DNA from 3 places in the Nonomuraea sp. NPDC051191 genome. Region 1 is predicted to be linked to each of the others. Evidence: riboswitches for the same ligand, from Rfam matches in the RefSeq annotation. Region 1 holds a riboswitch; each other region holds the start of a gene.
What was found. A riboswitch is a leader RNA that binds a small molecule or an ion and turns the genes downstream of it on or off. The one in region 1 is predicted to bind thiamine pyrophosphate.
Positions count from the first base shown of each region.

Region 2: linked by a shared signal. The riboswitch ahead of ACIA8R_RS02565 (purine-cytosine permease family protein) and the one ahead of ACIA8R_RS16205 (FAD-dependent oxidoreductase) in region 1 are both predicted to bind thiamine pyrophosphate.
Region 3: linked by a shared signal. The riboswitch ahead of thiC (phosphomethylpyrimidine synthase ThiC) and the one ahead of ACIA8R_RS16205 (FAD-dependent oxidoreductase) in region 1 are both predicted to bind thiamine pyrophosphate.

Region 1 is NZ_JBITEZ010000005.1:276,913-283,081, forward strand. Features, by position in the region: gene pknB (Stk1 family PASTA domain-containing Ser/Thr kinase) at 1-585, opposite strand, end outside; gene ACIA8R_RS16190 (thiazole synthase) at 754-1,509, opposite strand; gene thiS (sulfur carrier protein ThiS) at 1,502-1,702, opposite strand; partial or broken gene ACIA8R_RS16200 (FAD-dependent oxidoreductase) at 1,960-2,919, opposite strand; partial or broken gene ACIA8R_RS16205 (FAD-dependent oxidoreductase) at 3,085-3,339, opposite strand; TPP riboswitch at 3,308-3,424, opposite strand; gene ACIA8R_RS16210 (FAD-dependent oxidoreductase) at 3,477-4,646, shown strand; gene ACIA8R_RS16215 (Rv2175c family DNA-binding protein) at 4,677-5,051, shown strand; gene thiE (thiamine phosphate synthase) at 5,029-5,682, shown strand; gene ACIA8R_RS16225 (polyprenyl synthetase family protein) at 5,745-6,169, opposite strand, start outside.
Region 2 is NZ_JBITEZ010000001.1:542,526-548,694, reverse strand. Features, by position in the region: gene ACIA8R_RS02575 (ATP-binding protein) at 1-1,117, opposite strand, end outside; gene ACIA8R_RS02570 (methylated-DNA--[protein]-cysteine S-methyltransferase) at 1,213-1,785, shown strand; gene ACIA8R_RS02565 (purine-cytosine permease family protein) at 1,771-3,150, opposite strand; TPP riboswitch at 3,141-3,254, opposite strand; gene ACIA8R_RS02560 (rhodanese-like domain-containing protein) at 3,306-3,629, opposite strand; gene ACIA8R_RS02555 (DNA-formamidopyrimidine glycosylase family protein) at 3,656-4,534, opposite strand; gene ACIA8R_RS02550 (TenA family protein) at 4,572-5,177, opposite strand; gene ACIA8R_RS02545 (GPP34 family phosphoprotein) at 5,200-5,847, shown strand; gene ACIA8R_RS02540 (LCP family protein) at 5,894-6,169, opposite strand, start outside.
Region 3 is NZ_JBITEZ010000007.1:89,058-95,226, forward strand. Features, by position in the region: gene ACIA8R_RS21275 (universal stress protein) at 1-425, opposite strand, end outside; gene ACIA8R_RS21280 (hypothetical protein) at 428-778, opposite strand; gene ACIA8R_RS21285 (glycosyl hydrolase family 95 catalytic domain-containing protein) at 838-3,081, shown strand; gene ACIA8R_RS21290 (class I SAM-dependent methyltransferase) at 3,041-3,661, opposite strand; TPP riboswitch at 3,697-3,809, shown strand; gene thiC (phosphomethylpyrimidine synthase ThiC) at 3,802-5,280, shown strand; gene ACIA8R_RS21300 (SDR family oxidoreductase) at 5,291-6,142, opposite strand.

The DNA of each region.
Region 1 (6,169 bases):
GTCGGCGCCGCCGGTGGTGACCTGCTCGGGCGACATGTAGCCGATCGTGCCGATCATCACGCCGGTACGGGTCTGGTTGGTCGCCTCGATGGCCCTGGCCAGCCCGAAGTCGACGACCTTGACCCGGCCGTCGTCGGTCATCAGCACGTTCTCGGGCTTCACGTCACGGTGGACCATCCCGGCCTGGTGGGCCGCGCCCAGGGCGGCGAGCACCGGGATCATGATCTCCAGCGCCTCGCGGGCGGGCAGCCTGCCGCGCTCGCGCAGGATGTCGCGGAGCGTGCGGCCCGGCACGTACTCCATCGACAGGTAGACGACGTCGGTGTCGGTGCCCTGGTCGAAGACGTGCACCACGTTGGGGTGGGACAGACTCGCGACCGACTTGGCCTCACCGATGAACCTGCGGACGAAGGCCGGGTCCTCGGCGAGCGAGGAGTGCATGACCTTCAGCGCGACAGTGCGGTCCAGCCGGACGTCGAGCGCCAGGTAGACGGTCGCCATACCGCCCCGGGCGATCCGGCTCTCGATGCGGTAGCGCCCATCGAGGAGCCGCCCGACCAGGGGGTCCGCAGTCGTCTTATCCACCACCCCCCTGAGTTTACGGGCGTTTTGGCACCGGCAGGGCCCGCGCGCCCGAAACCGATGCGGAGACGTTCCCAGGAGAGCGGCCCCGACCGGCGGGAGGACCCGGCGCGAGCCGAGCCCTCCGAGGGATCTGAGGAGGATCCTACGCGGCGAACTTCCGGCGGGCCCCTACGGGGTCGTCGGCGAGGACGCCTCCGCGTAGCGGCGGCGCGGGATCCTGCCCGCCTGCCGCGCCTGGCGCCCCGCCGCCACGGCCGCCCTCATCGCCGAGGCCATGAGCTCGGGCCGCTGCGCGCGGGTCACCGCCGTGGCCAGCAGCACCGCGTCGCAGCCCAGCTCCATGGCCAGGGCGGCGTCGCTGGCCGTGCCGATGCCCGCGTCGAGGATCACCGGCACCGCGGCGGCCTCCACGATGAGCTCGATGTTGTGCGGGTTCCTGATGCCGAGGCCCGACCCGATCGGCGCGCCCAGGGGCATCACGGCCGCGCAGCCGGCCTGCTCCAGCCGTCGCGCCAGCGCCGGGTCGTCGCCGATGTACGGCAGCACCACGAACCCGTCGGCCACCAGCCGCTCGGCCGCGTCGAACGTCTCGATCGGGTCGGGCAGCAGCGTGCGCTCGTCGGAGATGACCTCTAGCTTGACCCAGTTCGTCCCCAGGGCCTCGCGGGCCAGCCGGGCCGTCAGGACGGCCTCGCCCGCGGTGAAGCAGCCCGCGGTGTTGGGCAGCACCTTGATGTCGCGGCGGCGCAGCACGTCGAGGACCGAGCCGCGGGCGCCGGGGTCGAGCCGCCGCATGGCCACCGTGGTCAGCTCGGTGCCCGAGGCGGCCAGCGCCTGGTCGAGCACCTCCAGGGAGGGCGCGCCGCCGGTGCCCATGATGAGCCGGGAGGAGAACTTCTCCCCGGCGATGATCAGCTCATCCACCCTGCACCGCCGTCAGCACCTCGACGCGGTCGCGGTCGCCGAGCGCCGTCGTCTCCCACGAGCTGCGCGTCACCACCTCGTCGTTCACGGCCACCGCGACCCCGGTGGTGGCGGTGGTCAGCGTCCGTACGGCCTGGGCCACGGTGGTGCCGTCGGCCACCTCGTGCGCGGCGCCGTTGATCGTCACAATCATGAAATATCCCGAAATCTCGCGGGCGAGCACAGCGCGGCCAGCTCGCCCTCCTCACCCGTCAGAATCCCCACACCCGGCAACGACCCCGCCCCGCGTGACGCCACCCCTGAGGACGCGGCCGCCCCTGAAGACGCCGCCCCTGAAGACGCCGCCCCTGAGGACGCGGGCCCCCCTGGAGACGCTGTCCCTCGGGACGCTGCCGCCCCTGAAGACGTTGGCCCCTTGGGGGCTGCCCCTGATGGCGGCGTCACCGTGGTGGGGGTCGCAGGGGACGGTGTCGCCCCGGCAGGTGTCGTGAGGGTTGCTGTGACCAGGGCCGCCGTGAGGGGGGCCAGCAGGACCCCGCCCCGGTGGTGGCCGGTCGCCAGCACCAGCCCGGGAGCCTCGCCCGGCCCGATGATCGGCAGGTTGTCGGGGGTGCCCGGCCGCAGCCCGGCGACCACGTCGGCGACCTCCAGCTCGGTGACGCCCGGCACCAGCTCCCTGGCGTCCCGCAGCAGCTCGTAGAGCCCGCCGGCGGTCACCCGGGTGTCGAACCCCAGCTCCTCCTGCGTGGCCCCGAGCACCAGCTCGCCGTCGCCCCTGGGGACGAGGTAGACGGGGGCGCCGTGCACCATCCCGCGTACGCACCGCCCGAGCAGCGGCTGCGGCGAGCGCAACCGCATGATCTGTCCCTTGATCGGCCGTACCGGCACGCCGGCCAGCTCTCCGCTCCACGCCCCGGCGGCCAGCACCACGCAATCGGCCGCGATCTCCCGCACGGCGGCGCCAGGCTGACCCGGGTCGGGTTCGAGGCGCACACCGATCACGGCACCCGCCGCGGCCCCGGTCATCGCCCCGATCCCAGCGCCGGTCCCAGCACCGATCCCAGCGTCGGTCCCAGCGTCGGTCCCAGTGCCGGTCCCAGTGCCGGTCGTGGTGTCGCCGTCGCGCAGCAGCCCGGTCACCCGCGCCCGCACCAGGGGCACGCCCAGCCGGTCGAGCGCGGCCAGCAGCGCCGCCGTGACGCGGCGCGGGTCGACCCAGGCGTCACCGGGGGCCAGCAGCCCGCCGCGCACCGACGGGGCCAGCATGGGCTCCAGGCGGCGGCACTCGCGCCCGGTCAGCCGCTCCACCCGGAGCCCCAGCTTGTCCATGAACGCCGCCAGGTCGTCGAGCGCCGCGAGGTCGTCGGCCCCGAAGGCGACGTCGAGCGTGCCGTCGGCGCGCAGGTCGAGCCCCCGGCGCGCGGCCTCCATCGACCCCGCCTCCCCGGCCACCCGCCCGAACCCGCCGCCGAACCCCGAGCCGGTCTCACTGCCGAACCCCGCGCCGAAGCCCGAGCCGGTCCCACCGGCGAGCCCTGTGGCGAAGCCCGCGGCGGACCCGTCGTCCAGCCCCGCGTCGGCGGCCAGCTCGGCCGCGAAGGACGGCCACCGGCTCAGCGACGCGGCCCCCAGCCGCAGCAGCGGCTCCTCGGTGTAGGCGACCTCGCTGACGGGGGCGAGCATCCCGGCCGCCGCGTAGGAGGCCCCGCGGCCCGGGGCCGGGTCGACCACCGTGACGGGCGACCCCGCACGGGCCAGCCGCCAGGCGATCGACAACCCGACGACCCCGCCGCCCACGATCACATTCATCCGCGCTCCCTTCGCCGGCATGATCCGGATCAGGTGTCTTGCGGTCGAAGGCCCGTTCAAGCCTTCCTCTCAGCCCGGTGACGGCCGGACTCCCGCGCGTCTTGCCCTCCCAGCCTACGGCCTCGGTGCGACGCGCCGGCACCGCCCCCGTTATGGTCATGAACGTGAACCATGTCGTAGTGGTGGGAGCGGGCCTGGCCGGGCTGCGGAGCGCCGAGGCGCTGCGCGGGCGCGGCTTCACCGGACGGATCACGCTGATCGGCCAGGAGCGCCATCGGCCCTACGACCGCCCGCCTCTGTCCAAGGCCGTCCTGTCGGGCGCCGCCGACTCCAGCTTCCTAGAGGCCGACCTCGACGCGCTGGAGATCGACTTCTGGCCCGGCGTCACCGCCAAGGCCCTTCGCCGGGGCGTCCTGGAGACGACCGAGGGCGAGCTCGGCCATGACGGCCTGGTGATCGCCACCGGCGCCGAGCCGATCACCGTGCCCGGCGACGGCCCCCAGCACGTCCTGCGCACCCTCGACGACGCCCACGAGCTGCGCGCCGGGCTGGTGGCCGGGGCGCACGTCGCGATCATCGGCGCGGGCTGGATCGGCGCCGAGGTCGCCACCGCCGCCCGCAAGGCCGGTTGCACGGTGACCGTGATCGAGGCCGGCCCCACCCCGCTGGCCAACGCCGTGGGCCCGGAGATCGGCGCCCGCACCCTGCACTGGTACGACGGCATCGACCTGCGCCTGAACACCATGGTCGACGAGGTGGACGAGGGCGGCGTACGGCTGGTGGGCGGCGAGTTCGTCCAGGCCCACGTGGTCGTCACCGGCATCGGCGTGCGGCCCGCCATCGAATGGCTGGCCGGTTCCGACATCGACCTGCACAACGGCGTCGTCACCGACGAGCACCTGCGCACGTCCATGCCGGGTGTGGTCGCGGCCGGCGACTGCGCCGCCTGGTGGTCGCGCCGCTACGGCACCCGGCTCCGCGTCGAGCACTGGGACACCGCGCTCGGCTCGCCCGAGGTCGCCGCCGCGACCCTGCTGGGCGAGGAGGCCGTCTACGATCCGGCGCCCTACTTCTGGTCCGAGCAGTTCGGTCACATGGTCCAGTACATCGGCCACCATCCCTCCGGCGACCGCCTGGTCTACCGGGGCGAGCCCGAGGGCAAGTGGTCGGCCGTCTGGCTGACCTCGGGCGACACCCTCGCCGCGGTGCTCGCCGTCGACCGGCCCCGGGACTACGTGCAGGGCCGTAGGATCATCGAAGGCGGTCACCGCCTCGACACAGAACGCCTGGTAGATCCAGAGGTCCCCCTACGGGATTGTGTTGTTTGAGCAAGGACGGCATGTGGTAGTTGTGGTTTCGTGACGCTTTCTGTTGCACAGATCGACCGGGAGACCGACCAGCTCGTCGACGAGTGGCTCACTCTCCCCGAAGTGGCCTCACGCCTCGACCTTTCGATCGGGCGGGCCAAGCAACTCCTCAAGGACCACAAGCTGCTCGGCGTACGCCGCGGCGGCGGCGGGCCGCAGGTGCCCGCGGTGTTCCTCGACGGGAAGGACGTGATGAAGGGCCTGCCCGGCACACTGACCGTGTTGCTCGACGCCGGCTACGACGACGTGGAGTCGCTGCGCTGGCTCTTCACCCCAGACGAGTCCCTGCCGGGGTCGCCCATCGAGGCGATCAAGGCCGGCCGTCACACGGAGGTCAAGCGGCGTGCCCAGGCCCTCGGTTTCTGAGGCCCGCCTCTATCTCTGCACCGACGGCCGCCGCGACCGCGGCGACCTGGCAGAGTTCCTCGATTCGGTGCTGGCCGGCGGCGTGGACATCATCCAGCTGCGGGAGAAGGGCCTGGAGGCACGCGAAGAACTCGCGCTCCTGGAAGTCTTCCGCGACGCCTGCGACCGGCACGGCAAGCTGCTGGCCGTCAACGACCGGGCGGACATCGCCTACGCCGCCCGGCCCGACGTGCTCCACCTGGGGCAGGACGACCTTCCCGTGACGGTCGCGCGAGAGATACTCGGCGACGACATCGTCATCGGCCGGTCCACCCACTCCATCGCCGAGGCGTCCGCCGCGGCCGTGGAGGAGGGCGTCGACTACTTCTGCTGCGGCCCGATCTGGCCCACGCCGACCAAGCCGGGCCGCCACGCGCCCGGCCCGGCGCTGCTGCGGCACGCCGCGTCGCTGGGGTCGGCCTCGGACCCGGAATCGCCGCGGCCGTGGTTCGGGATCGGCGGCATCGACCTCGCCAACCTCGACGAGGTCATGTCGTACGGCGTGAGCCGCGTGGTGGTCGTACGCGCGATCACCGACGCGGAGGACCCGGGGGCGGCGGCGGCCGAGTTCGCCAAGCGCCTGAGCCCCTGAACCGACCGGGCGCCCGTCCTCGACGGGCGCCCCAGGCCAGGTGCCCGGCCAGAGTGCCGGGGTCAGGTCTTGCGGGACGTCGCGGCGATGGCCAGCTCGGTCAGCGCCGTGCGCGCCTCGGCGGTGACGGGCGCCTCGTCGAGCGCGGTCAGGGCGTCGGCGAGATAGCCGGCGATCAGGTCTTCGCACTCCCGCAGCGCGCCGGTGTCCGTGATGATCTCGCGCAGGGCGGTCACCCCGTCCTCGTCGAGCGCGGGGTCGCCGAGCAGCCTGCGCACCGTCGCGGCCGACTCCGGCGTGGCCGCGGCCAGGGTACGGGCCACCAGCATCGTGCGCTTGCCCTCCCGCAGGTCGTCGCCGGCCGGCTTGCCGGTCTGGGCCGGGTCGCCGAACACGCCGAGGATGTCGTCCCTGAGCTGGAAGGCGATGCCGACGCGGCGGCCGTAGCCGGTGCACAGCTCGTCCATCCACGGCTCCAGGGCGGCGG
Region 2 (6,169 bases), on a different contig from region 1:
TCTCGCCGGTCTCCTCGATCTTCGCGCTCACCACGTCCAGCCACCGGCCGTTCTCCATCTGGAACGTCAGCTTCTCCCCGGGGCTGGGCAGCGGGAACGGCGGCGGCCCGCCGATCACGACGTCGGCCGGGAAGGCGGTCAGCTCGGCCGCGGCGGGGTTCCAGCGCACGACCCGGCCGGCGTCGTCCAGCACGGCGATGCCGTCGGCGCTGGCGTCGAACACGGCCCGCTCGTGCGCCCGCTGCCGTACCGCCTCCTGGTAGGCCACCGCGTTGCCGACCGCGATGCCGGCGTGCCCGGCCAGCAGTTCGAGGAGCTCCAGCTCCAGGTGCCCGGGGGCGGTCCCGGCGAACAGCGCGTAGAGGGCGCCGTAGGGGCGTCCGCCGACCGCGGCCAGGCCGAGCGCGATCGTGTGCAGCCCGTTGAGCCTGGCCCACACCAGGTCGTCGAGCCCGTGGGACTCCAGCATCACGGTCTTGCCCGTGCGTAAGAGCTTGTCCACCAGGCTCGTCCGCAGGCCGGTGGTGGTGCCCCTGAGCGTCTCCGGCAGCCGGTACGTGCTGACCAGCCGCAGCCGCTCCCCCTCGATCAGCACGAAGCCGCCCGCGTCCGCGCCCGTCAGCTCGGTCAGGCTGGCCGAGATCCGGTCGAGCACGGCCGGCAGCTCCAGCTCGGAGTTGATGTCGCCGACCACGTCGGTGAGCCGGCGCACCAGCCTGGCCCGGCGTTCCATGCGCAACCCGGCCACCTCGTCGGCCCGGGCGGGATGGTGGACGCAGACGTAGCCGACCACGGAGTTGCCCAGGCGCAGGGCGTTGATGTCCACCCGCAGGTCGAGCGCGCCGCCGTCCTTGTGGACGCGCTTGGTGCGCAACGACACCTGCCCCCCGGTCCGTACGCGCTCCAGCACCGCGTTGTGCTCGGCGGTCAGCTCGTCGGGGACGATCGGCGCCCGGCGCCCCAGCATCTCGGCGGCCGTCCAGCCGAACAGCTGCTCGGCCGCCGCGTTCCAGACCAGCACGCTCTGGTCGCGGTCGAGCGCCACCACGGCGTTGGGGGAACCGGCGAGCACAGCGCGAGCGATCTCCTCGTCACTGCCGACCCATGTGTCCCCCACACCTCCATAGTGCACGTGGCGTGGTGGGTCTGACGGGCGATCCGTCCGATACGCTGCGCTCACGAAGATTCCGGTGGCTGAAACGGGTGAGAGGCATGTCGAGCAGCGACCTCGATGCCCTGCTGAGAGTGACCTCCAACACCTACAAGGGCGAGGGCCCGCCGCACATCGCGTTCGGCACCTACGACGGCGCCGTGGGCAGGCTGGTCCTGGCGGTCACCGGGAAAGGCATCGCGGCCTGCAGTTTCGAGTCCGAGAACGTCGTGTACGAGCGGGTGGCCAAGGAGGTCGGCACGTTCATCGGGCCCGACGCCCGCCGTCTCGACCCGGTGCGCCGGGAGCTCGACGCGTACTTCTCCGGGCGGCTGCGCACGTTCGCCACGCCGGTCGACCTCGCGCTGGCCACGCCGTTCGCCCGTAGCGTGCTGCAGAAGACCATGGCCGTCCCCTACGGCACGACCACGACGTACGAGGAGATCGGCGCGAGCATCGGACGGCCGCGCGCGCTGCGCGCGGTCGGCAACGCGGTCGGCGCCAACCCCGTCTGCGTGATCGTGCCCTCCCATCGGGTGGTCCGTGAGGACGGCGAGCTCGGCGACTACGCCGGAGGCGTGGCCGCCAAGCAGCACCTGCTCAACGTCGAGCGCCGCGTCTCAACGGCCCGCTGACCGGCGCAGGCCCCTGGTGAGCCCACCGGTCAGCCCACCGGTCAGCCCACCGGTCAGCCCACCGATCAGCAGGGTCACCAGGGCGGCGACGAGCGCGCCGCCGAGCGCGCCGTTCATCCACGTCTCCCGTGTGAAGCCGACCGCGTCGCGGGCGGCCGCCCAGAAGTCGTCCCAGCCGGCGACGGTGGGCGTCGAGGTGGTGAACCAGTAGGCGGCGAAGCCGAGCGCCCACGGCAGCAGCATCAGCCAGCGCGAAGGCGCGTCCTCGGCGGTGTTCCAGCGGGCGGCGCCGCCGAGCACGAAGTAGTCGACGGCCAGCACCGCGAACATCGGCACGAACACCGCGCCGATCACGCCGAGGAACGCGCCGTAGGAGGTGACGTCCACGACCAGGGCGATCGCGGTGGTGAGCACGCCGATCGCGGTGGAGACGACCCGCCGGTCGACCTTCGGCATGAGGTTCTGGAGCGAGACGGTGGTGGAGTAGACGTTGGCGAAGGACTGGTCGGTCTCGCGCAGCACCAGGATGCCGAAGAACAGCGCGCCCAGCGGCGCCACGACGAACGGCTGGAACACGACCATGCCGTCGGCCTGGACCGCCTGGGCGCCCGCGATGGCCACCGCGTACACGCCGAGGGCCAGGCAGGCCACCTGGGCGACGGTGTAGCCGCCGACGACGCCGGTGAAGGCGGCCCGGCTGGAGCGCGAGTGCCTGGCGAAGTCGGCGGCCATCGGCACCCACGACACCGATAGGGCGATCACGTAGTCGACGGCCGGGGCGAAGGCCGTCCACGACCCGCCCGTGTACGTCGGCGCCTCGCCCAGGAACGACACGGTGAACCAGATCAGCGACACGATCACGCCGACGGTCACGTACCGGCGCAGCAGCCTGATCGACCCGAGCGGCCAGACGGCCAGCGCGGTGGTCAGCACGCCCGCCACCACGACCCACATTTGGTACGGGACGTCCCCGAAGATGGCGTTCGCGGCCTTGGCGATCACCCAGAGCTCGAAGGCCCCCCAGCCGAGCATCTGCACGATGTTCAGCACGGACGGGACGTACGACATCTTCGCCCCGAACAGCCCGCGCAGCAGCACCATCGCCGGCCGCCCGGTCTGCGTGCCGGGAATGGCCGACAGGCCCACCATGGCGGTGCCGATGAGGCTGCCGACCACGGCGGCCGTGAGCGCGGCCACGAGGCTGAGCGGCGCGCCGCCCAGCGGGTCGATCAGGATGAGCGCCCCGGAGAAACCGAGGAGGCTGACGCCGAGGTTGGCCCAGAGCGCGCCCTGGTCGAGGACGCCGAGGGTCTTGGGGGGCGCGCCGTCAAGGGTCAGCGGTACTTCGTCGACGACATGCGTCATCGCACACTCCCTACGCCGGCATTACCCGGACAGGTTCAGGCGGTCGGCAGCGGCTGTGTTACTGCCCTCTCAGCCCGGCACCCCGAGCTCCCGCGACTATGCAGTTGGCGCCCTCATCATGCCTCAATGGCGGCAGAACCGCCACAGTGGGGCATTCAGGCCACGAACGGCTGCTGTCCGGTCTCGCTGACCATCGGACGGCGGGCGAACTCCCACGACTGCATGCCGCCGCCCACGTTGACGGCGTCGCGCCCGAGCTGGTTGAGCCACGCCGTGACCTGCATCGACCGGCCGCCCACCCGGCACACTACGTAGACGGTGCGGTCGGCGGGCACCTCCTCGACGCGGCCCTGGATCTGCGACATGGGGATGTGCACGGCCTCGGGGGCGTGGCCGGCCAGCCATTCGTCCTGTTCGCGGACGTCGAGCAGGTAGGCGTCGTCGGGAACGGCGGTGGCCTCGATCTCTGGAACGGTCATGCTTCCATCATCCCGCGCCCCGGACCCTACTTGAGCAGGCGCGACATCCGCCGGTCGGCCAGCGGCCTGCCGCCCGTCTGGCAGGTCGGGCAGTACTGGAGCGAGGAGTCGGCGAACGACACCTCGCGGATCGTGTCGCCGCACACGTCGCACGGCTGGCCCGCCCGGTTGTGCACGCGCAGCCCGGACTTCTTCTCCGCCTTGAGGTCCTTGGCCGCCAGCCCGTGCGCCCGCTCCACGGCGTCGTGCAACGTCGTCACGATGGCCTCGTGCAGGTCGGCGATCTGCGCGTCGGTCAGCGTCGCCGCGATCTTGAACGGCGACATCCTGGCGGCGTGCAGCACCTCGTCGGAGTAGGCGTTGCCGATGCCGGCGATCACCTTCTGGTCGCGCAGCAGGCCCTTGATCTGGGCACGGTTGCCGCCCACGATGCGCTTGAGCGCCTCGACGGTGAAGGCGTCGTCGAGCGGGTCGGGGCCCAGGGCGGCGACGCCCGGGACGTCCTCCGGCTTGTCGGTGACGTAGACGGCCAGCCGCTTCTGCGTGCCGGCCTCGGTCAGCTCGAACCCGGGGGCCAGGCCGTCGTCGTCGGGCGCCAGCCGTACGCGTACGGCCAGCGGCCCCTTGCCCGGCCGCACCGGCCGCGCGCCGGACAGGTCGTCACGCCAGCGCAGCCAGCCGGCGCGGGCCAGGTGGATGATCAGGTGCAGGCCGTCGCAGTCGAGGTCGAGGAACTTGCCGTGCCTCGACACGCCCGTGACGGTGAGCCCGCCGAGCGCGGTGACCGGCGGGTCGAACGTCTTGAGCGCCTGGAAGGCGACGACGTCCACGCCCGCGATCGAACGGCCGACCGCCCGCTCGCGCAGGAAGTGGGTGAGCGACTCCACTTCGGGAAGTTCCGGCATGCCACCAGGGTATGGCGCGCGCCGGGCCGTCACGCGACTACGGCACGTCCCAGAAGGCGAGTTCGTGGGCCATGCCCTCGGTGAACAGCGCCTCCGCCCGTACAGGATCGGGGTCGGCCTCGTCGATCATCTGCCCGATCCGTACGGTCAGCGCCGCGAAACCGGGATCGGCGTACGTGTCCACCCAGGCCCGGTAACGCGGCTCGGCGGGCGGGTTCTCCGCAAGGATCTTCCCAAGACTCGAATATCCCCACATGCACGGATAAAGCGCGGCCAGCCCCTCCCCATAAGACCCCGCCGCCTCCAACAGGAACGCCGTGTACGCCACACACGCCGGCCCCTTCACCGCGTTGTCCAGGTCGGCCCCGAACTCCGCCGACAACGACCGATGCAGGCGCAACTCGTCGTGGTACGTCGCGTGCGCCAGATCCACCAGGTCCCCCAGATGCCCGTCCGGCGCCTGCCAGGCCAGCCTGGAGAACACCCGCACGTAGTCGAGCAGGTACAGGTAGTCCTGCTCCAGCCAGGACCGGAAGACCGGCTCCGGCAGGTCGCCACGCCCGATCCCGGCCACCGTGGGATGGTCGAGCTGCGCCTGGAGCAGCGGACGTCCGATCGCGTGAAGTTTTTCCGAAATGCTCATGCTGGGAGGTTAGTGTCGAGGCATGACCGTGACGATCGCCGAAGAACTCCTCCTGCTCGCCTACAGCGAGGAGGAAGGCAGGCAGCTCATCGGGGGCATCCAGCTCGACCCCGCGCTCGGCGGCGCGATCCTCGCCGAGCTGGCCGCCGCGGGCCGCGTGGAACTGGCCGACGACAAGGTGACGGTCAAGGACCCGGCCCCGCTGGGCGACGAGGAGCTCGACGCCGCCCTCGCACGCATGGCCGAGGACGGCAAGGCCAGGAAGCCCGCGTGGTGGGTGCAGCGGTTGCAGTCGGGCAAGCTGCGCTGGCGGCTGCTCACCAGGCTCGCCGAGTCGGGCGTGCTGGCCGAGGAGCGCAGGAAGGTCCTGGGGATCTTCCCGACCACCCGCTGGCCGGAGTCCGACCCTCAGGTGGAGGCCGACGTGCGCGAACGCGTGACGGCCGTCCTCACCGGCGCCGAGCCCGACCAGCGCACGGCCACCCTGATCGCGATCATGTACGCGGCGAAGCTCGACCTCAAGGCGTTTCCCGGCGCCGACCGCGGGCGCGTCAAGGAGATCGCCGAGGGCGAGTGGGCCGGCCAGGCGGTCGCCAAGACGATCAGCGCCATCACGGCGGCCGTCATCCTCACCACCACCACCGCCGCGACCGTCGCCGCCACGAGCTGATCCGCAGTCCTGTGAGGCGCGCCGGGAGCGCGCCTCAGGGGACGGGTCAGCCCGCGTCCACGATCTCCTTCGGCACCGGCTTGTCGGCCTTCAGGGCGTCGAAGAGGGCCAGCGCCTTGAGCCGGTCCCACTTGACCGCCGCGCCGCCGCCCGCGACGATCTCGTTCCCGCCGAACGGCACCACGGTCGTGACCGGGCTGTCGCCCATGGCCAGCCCCAGCGAGAGCATGTCGAACGCGCCCGTGCTCGAGTCCACCTCGACGGCGTCCGTGGCGCTCATGGCCAGCGGGATCGACGTGAACGGGTTGATCAGCACACCGGG
Region 3 (6,169 bases), on a different contig from region 1:
CCGCGCGGAACGGCGGGCGGGTCGCGGACCAGGACGACGTCCGTGTGGGCGTGCGCGGCCACCCCGTGGGCGACCGAGCCGAGCAGCAGCCCACGGACGCCGCCCAGGCCACGACTGCCGACGACGAGCAGTTCGGCCTGCTCGGCGGTCTTGATGAGCGCGGCGCGGGGATCGCCGGGCACGAGTTCCGTGGTCACCTCGGCGCCCTGCTCGCGGGCGTGCCGCTCGGCGGCCGCGAGCACTTCCTTGGCGCCGTCGCGCATCCACTTGCCCACCTCCGCGTACCGGCCGGAGATCGGGCGGCAGACCCAGTCGGGCACCACGTGGGCCACGGTCAGCGACACCCCGCGCAGCACTGCCTCCTTGGCGGCCCAGTCGACGGACAGCAGTCCGGTCGGCGAGCCGTCGACACCTGCGACGATCATGGTCAGGCCACGTAACATTCCACTTCGGCGCGGCGGTACGCCAAGCCCTGTCTGGTGGACTCGTCGATGCACGCGCGCTCGGTCCTGCTGAGGAGTAGTTCGCCGCAGACCGTCACGCCGGAGTACGTCCGGCAGTCGAGTGAACGGTTGCGCCGGCCGATGCGGTAGTTCTCCTGGACCGCCTGCCTGCACTTGGCGCGCAGGGCCTGCGTGTCGGCGTAGCGGCACTGGGCGGTCAGGATCCGGTACTGCTGCTTGCTCACTTCCTGCTGCTCGATGCCGTCCCCAGAGGCGGCAGCCGGTCCGATCGTGGTCAGAGCCACGATCGCGGCCACAGCGGCGATCTTCATCATAGTTCCCCTGAGGGGGTCCGTACCGCCAGGGGCGATCGTCAAACCTTAGGCTGATCGCCATGCTGACGCTCCGGTACGACGAGCCCGCCCCCGACTGGGAAGGACACGTCCTTCCGATCGGCAACGGAGCGCTCGGCGCGTGCGTGTTCGGGACCCTCGGGACGGAACGCGTCCAGCTCAACGAGAAGTCGTTGTGGACCGGCGGTCCGGGCAGCGCGGAGCCCGGCGCGTCGGGGAACTGGCCCGAGGAGCGGCCCGGCGCGCTGGACGCCGTGCGCCGGATGATCGACGAGCGGGGTTCGGTCGCGCCGGAGGAAGTGGCCGGAATCCTCGGAAACCCGTCCTACAGCACGGTGGGGCACATCCCCGGGTTCGGGGCGTACCAGAATTTCGGTGAGCTGCTGCTCGACGTGACCGGTGGTTTCTCGGGCGGCTACCGGCGCACGCTCGACCTGGAGACGGCGGTGGCCGCCGTGACGTACGAGGACGCCGACGGCGTGGTGCTCACCAGGGAATATTTCGCCTCGTACCCGGCGAAGGTCATCGTCGGACGGCTGACGGCGGCACGCCCGGGGCGGGTGGGGTTCACGTTACGGTTCGGCACAGCGCACCCAGGCGGGGAGGAAGTGACCGCCGAGGCGGGACGGCTGCGCGTCCGGGGCGTGCTGGCCGACAACGGCCTGGTGTACGAGGGCCAGGTCCAGGTGCTGACCGAGGGCGGCACCCGTACGGACGAGGGCGACCGCGTCGTCGTGACCGGCGCCGACAGCGCGGTGTTCGTGTTCTCGGCGGGCACCGACCACGCGCCCGTCCATCCCGGTTACCGGGGCCCGGACCCGGCGGCGCGGGTCACGGCGGCCGTGGACGCGGCGGCGCGCCGGCCGTACGGGGAGCTGCGGGCCGAGCACGAGGCCGACCACCGGGCGCTGTTCGGCCGGGTCCGCCTGGACCTCGGCCAGATCATGCCCGACCTGCCGACCGACCGCCTGCTGGCCGGCTACGAAGGGGCCGCGAGCCCGTCCGACAAGGCGCTGGAGACGCTGTACTTCCAGTACGGCCGGTACCTGCTGATCGCCTCCTCCCGCCCCGGCTCGCTGCCGGCCAACCTCCAGGGGGTGTGGAACGCGTCCAACTCGCCGCCCTGGGAGTCCGACTACCACACCAACATCAACCTCCAGATGAACTACTGGCCCGCCGGGCCGGCGAACCTGGCCGAGACGGCGGTGCCGTACCAGGAGTTCGTGGCGGGGCTGCGCGCGCCCGGACGCGAGACCGCCAGGTCGATCTTCGGCACCGAGGGGTGGGTGGTGCACTCCAACACCAACCCGTTCGGGTTCACAGGGGTGCACGACTGGCCCACGTCGTTCTGGATGCCGGACGCGGCCGGCTGGCTGGTGCGCCAGCTCTACGAGCGTTACCTGTTCGACGGCGACGAGGGTTACCTGCGCGGGCACGCCTACCCGGCGATGCGCGAGGCCGCCGAGTTCTGGCTGGCCAACCTGCGTCCCGACGTGCGCGACGGCAGCCTGGTCGTCTCGCCCGCCTACTCGCCCGAGCACGGCGACTTCACCGCGGGCGCGGCCATGCCGCAGCAGATCGTCCGGGACCTGTTCGCCTGCACGGCCGAGGCCGCGCGGACGCTCGGCGTGGACGCCGAGTTCGCCGGACGGCTGCGCGCGGCGGCCGACCGGCTCGATCCCGGGCTGCGCGTCGGCTCCTGGGGGCAGCTCCAGGAATGGAAGGCCGACCTCGACGACCCCGCCGACCGGCACCGGCACGTCTCCCAGCTCTACGCCCTGCACCCCGGCACGCAGCTCACCGCTCCCGAGCACTTGGCGGCGGCGCGTACGACCCTCGAAGCCCGCGGCGACGGAGGCACGGGCTGGAGCATGGCCTGGAAGGTCAACTTCTGGGCCCGGCTCAAGGACGGCGACCGCGCGCTGAGCATGCTGAGCGGGCAATTGCGGTCCAGCACGCTGCCGAACCTGTGGGACACGCATCCGCCGTTCCAGATCGACGGGAACCTCGGCGCGACCGCAGGGGTGGCCGAGATGCTGCTCCAGAGCCACGCCGGCGTCGTCGAGCTGCTGCCCGCGCTGCCGTCCGCCTGGCGCGCGGGCTCCTTCGACGGGCTGCGCGCCCGCGGCGGCTTCTCGGTGGGGGTGACCTGGACGGACGGCGTGCCGGCCGAGGTCAGGCTGACGTCGGCGCGCGGCGGGACCGCCCGGCTGCGCGGCCCCGGGTTCGCGCTCGACCTGGAGACTAGGGCAGGGGAGAGCTACGCGCTGTCGCCAGCACGCTGAACCAGGTGCGGTGGGTCACGCTCGACTCGTGCCAGGCGACCGCGAACCCGGCCGAGTCCAGCGCCGTGAGCAGGTCGCCGGCGTCGCGATGGACGAACCAGCGCTCGTACTCGGTCCGGTAGGGCACCGGCTCCCACCCCTCGCTGTCGCCCAGGGCGGTGGTCAGCGCGAGCACCCCGCCGGGGCGCAGTGTCGCGTGCCAGGCGCGCAACGTCGACTCGGTCTGCTCGGACGGCACGTGCACGAGGGCCGCGGCCGACCAGATGCCGTCCAGGGACGCGGGCGCCAGCGGCGGGTGCCGCAGATCGCCCAGGACGGTGGGAACGCCTCGCCCGGCGGCGAGAGCGGCCATCCCGATCGACAGGTCCACGCCCACGGTGGACAGGCCGCGTCCGGTGAACCAGGCCGACTCGCGCCCGGGGCCGCACCCCAGGTCGGCGACCGTGGCTCCGGCGGGAAGGGATGAGGCGAACCGTTCGCGGAAGGCCGCGAACGAAGGAAGAGGAGCGGCGAACCGCTCGTCGAACTGGTTCGCGATGACGTCGTAGGTGGCGGTCGTGTGCGCAATGGGATCAGACATCCCCTTGATCCTGCCACGCGCGAGGTTATGATCGCGGTGACCAACGCGGGAGCCCGGTGTGGACCGGGCTGAGAGGACGGCTGCCAGCCGCCGACCGCCAGAACCTGCTCCGGATAATGCCGGCGAAGGGAGTTTGCGCGATGAGCGACGCGCGCTTTTCCAAGATCCACATCGGTGACCTCCAGGTGCCCATGCGCGAGGTCAGGCTGTCGAACGGCACGTCGGTGCGGCTCTACGACACCTCAGGGCCGTCGCGTACCGACCGCTCGGCGTGGGGGTCCCCGGTCACCCAGCTCGGCGCCGCGCGGCGCGGGGTGGTCACCAAGGAGATGGAGTTCGTGGCCGTCCGGGAGGGCATGGCGCCCGAGTTCGTACGGCAGGAGGTCGCGGCCGGCCGGGCGGTCATCCCCGCCAACGTCAACCATCCCGAGTCCGAGCCGATGGCCATCGGCAGGAACTTCCTGGTCAAGATCAACGCCAACATCGGCAACTCGGCCGTCACCTCCTCGATCGAGGAGGAGGTCGAGAAGATGACCTGGGCCACCCGCTGGGGCGCCGACACGGTCATGGACCTGTCCACCGGGCCGAACATCCACGAGACCCGCGAGCAGATCATCCGCAGCTCGCCCGTACCGGTCGGGACCGTGCCGATCTATCAGGCGCTGGAGAAGGTGGGCGGGCGTCCGGAGGCGCTGTCGTGGGAGGTCTACCGCGACACCCTGATCGAGCAGTGCGAGCAGGGCGTCGACTACGTGACGGTGCACGCGGGCGTGCGGCTGGCGCACGTGCCGCTGACCGTCCGCCGCAGGACCGGGATCGTCTCGCGGGGCGGTGCGATCATGGCCGCCTGGTGCCTGGCCCACCACCGCGAGAGCTTCCTGTACGAGCACTTCGACGAGATGTGCGCCCTGCTGGCCCGCTACGACGTGACGTTCTCGCTGGGCGACGGCCTGCGCCCGGGGTCGATCGCGGACGCCAACGACGAGGCCCAGTTCGCCGAGCTGCGCACCCTGGGCGAGCTGACCAAGGTCGCGCACGCGCACGACGTGCAGGTGATGATCGAGGGCCCCGGCCACGTGCCCATGCACAAGATCAAGGAGAACGTCGACCTGCAGCGCGAGCTCTGCGACGACGTGCCGTTCTACACCCTCGGCCCGCTCGTCACCGACATCGCACCCGGCTACGACCACATCACCTCGGGCATCGGCGCCGCCATGATCGCCTGGTACGGCACCGCCATGCTCTGCTACGTCACCCCCAAGGAGCACCTGGGCCTGCCGAACCGGGACGACGTCAAGACCGGCGTGATCACGTACAAGATCGCGGCGCACGCGGCGGACCTGGCCAAGGGCCACCCGCAGGCCCAGGCGTGGGACGACGCGCTCTCGGACGCCCGGTTCGAGTTCCGCTGGGAGGACCAGTTCGACCTGTCGCTCGACCCGGACACCGCCCGCGCCTTCCACGACGAGACCCTGCCCGCCGCGCCCGCCAAGACCGCGCACTTCTGCTCGATGTGCGGCCCGAAGTTCTGCTCGATGAAGCTCAGCCACGAGGTACGGGCGGGCATGGCCGACAAGGCGGCCGAGTTCACCCGGAAGGGCGGCACGATCTACCTGTAGCCCGCCGCGGTCAGCCGGGCAGCGTCTCGCCGCCGATCGGGGCCAGCACCTCACCCGTGTAGTACGAGGACAGCCGGTCGGCGGCGAAGAACACGTACGAAGGGGCGATCTCGTCGGGGTCGGCGGCCCGCTTCATGGGCACCTGCGCGCCGAACGTCTCCACCTTCTCCTCCGGCATCGTGGCCGGGATCAGCGGCGTCCAGACCGGGCCGGGGGCGACGGCGTTGATCCTGATGCCGCGTTCGACCAGGTTCTGGGCCATGGAGTAGGTGAAGGCGTTGATCGCGCCCTTCGTCGCGGCGTAGTCGATGAGATTCCTGTTGCCGCGCAGGCCGTTGATCGAGGAGGTGTTCACGATCGCGCAGCCCTCCCGCAGGTGCGGCAGCGCGGCCTTGGTGACGCGGTAGTAGCTGTGGATGTTGACCGCGAACGTGTGCTCCCACTGCTCGTCCGGGAGCTCCTCCAGGGAGTCCACCGGCGCCTGGTAGGCCACGTTGTTGACCAGCACGTCGAGGCCGCCGAGCTCGGCGACGGCCTGCTCCACGACCGCCACGCAGTGGTCGCGGTCGGCCAGGTCGCCGGGCAGCAGCACGCAGCGCCGCCCCTCCCGCTCGACCAGGCCGCGGGTGTGGTTGGCGTCGTCGTGCTCGTCGAGGTAGGCGATGGCGACGTCCGCGCCCTCCTTGGCGAACGCGACCGCCACCGCCCGGCCGATGCCCGAGTCACCACCGGTGATCAGCGTCCTCTTGCCCGCCAGCAGGTTCCTGCCCTCGTAGCCGCGCATCTCGTCGCGCGGCTCGGGGGACATGTCCCCCGTACGGCCCGGGTACGGCTGGCTCTGCGGTGGTGGTGTGTCTGACATGTCCGGCGGTCTTCCCCCGGCGGGGTA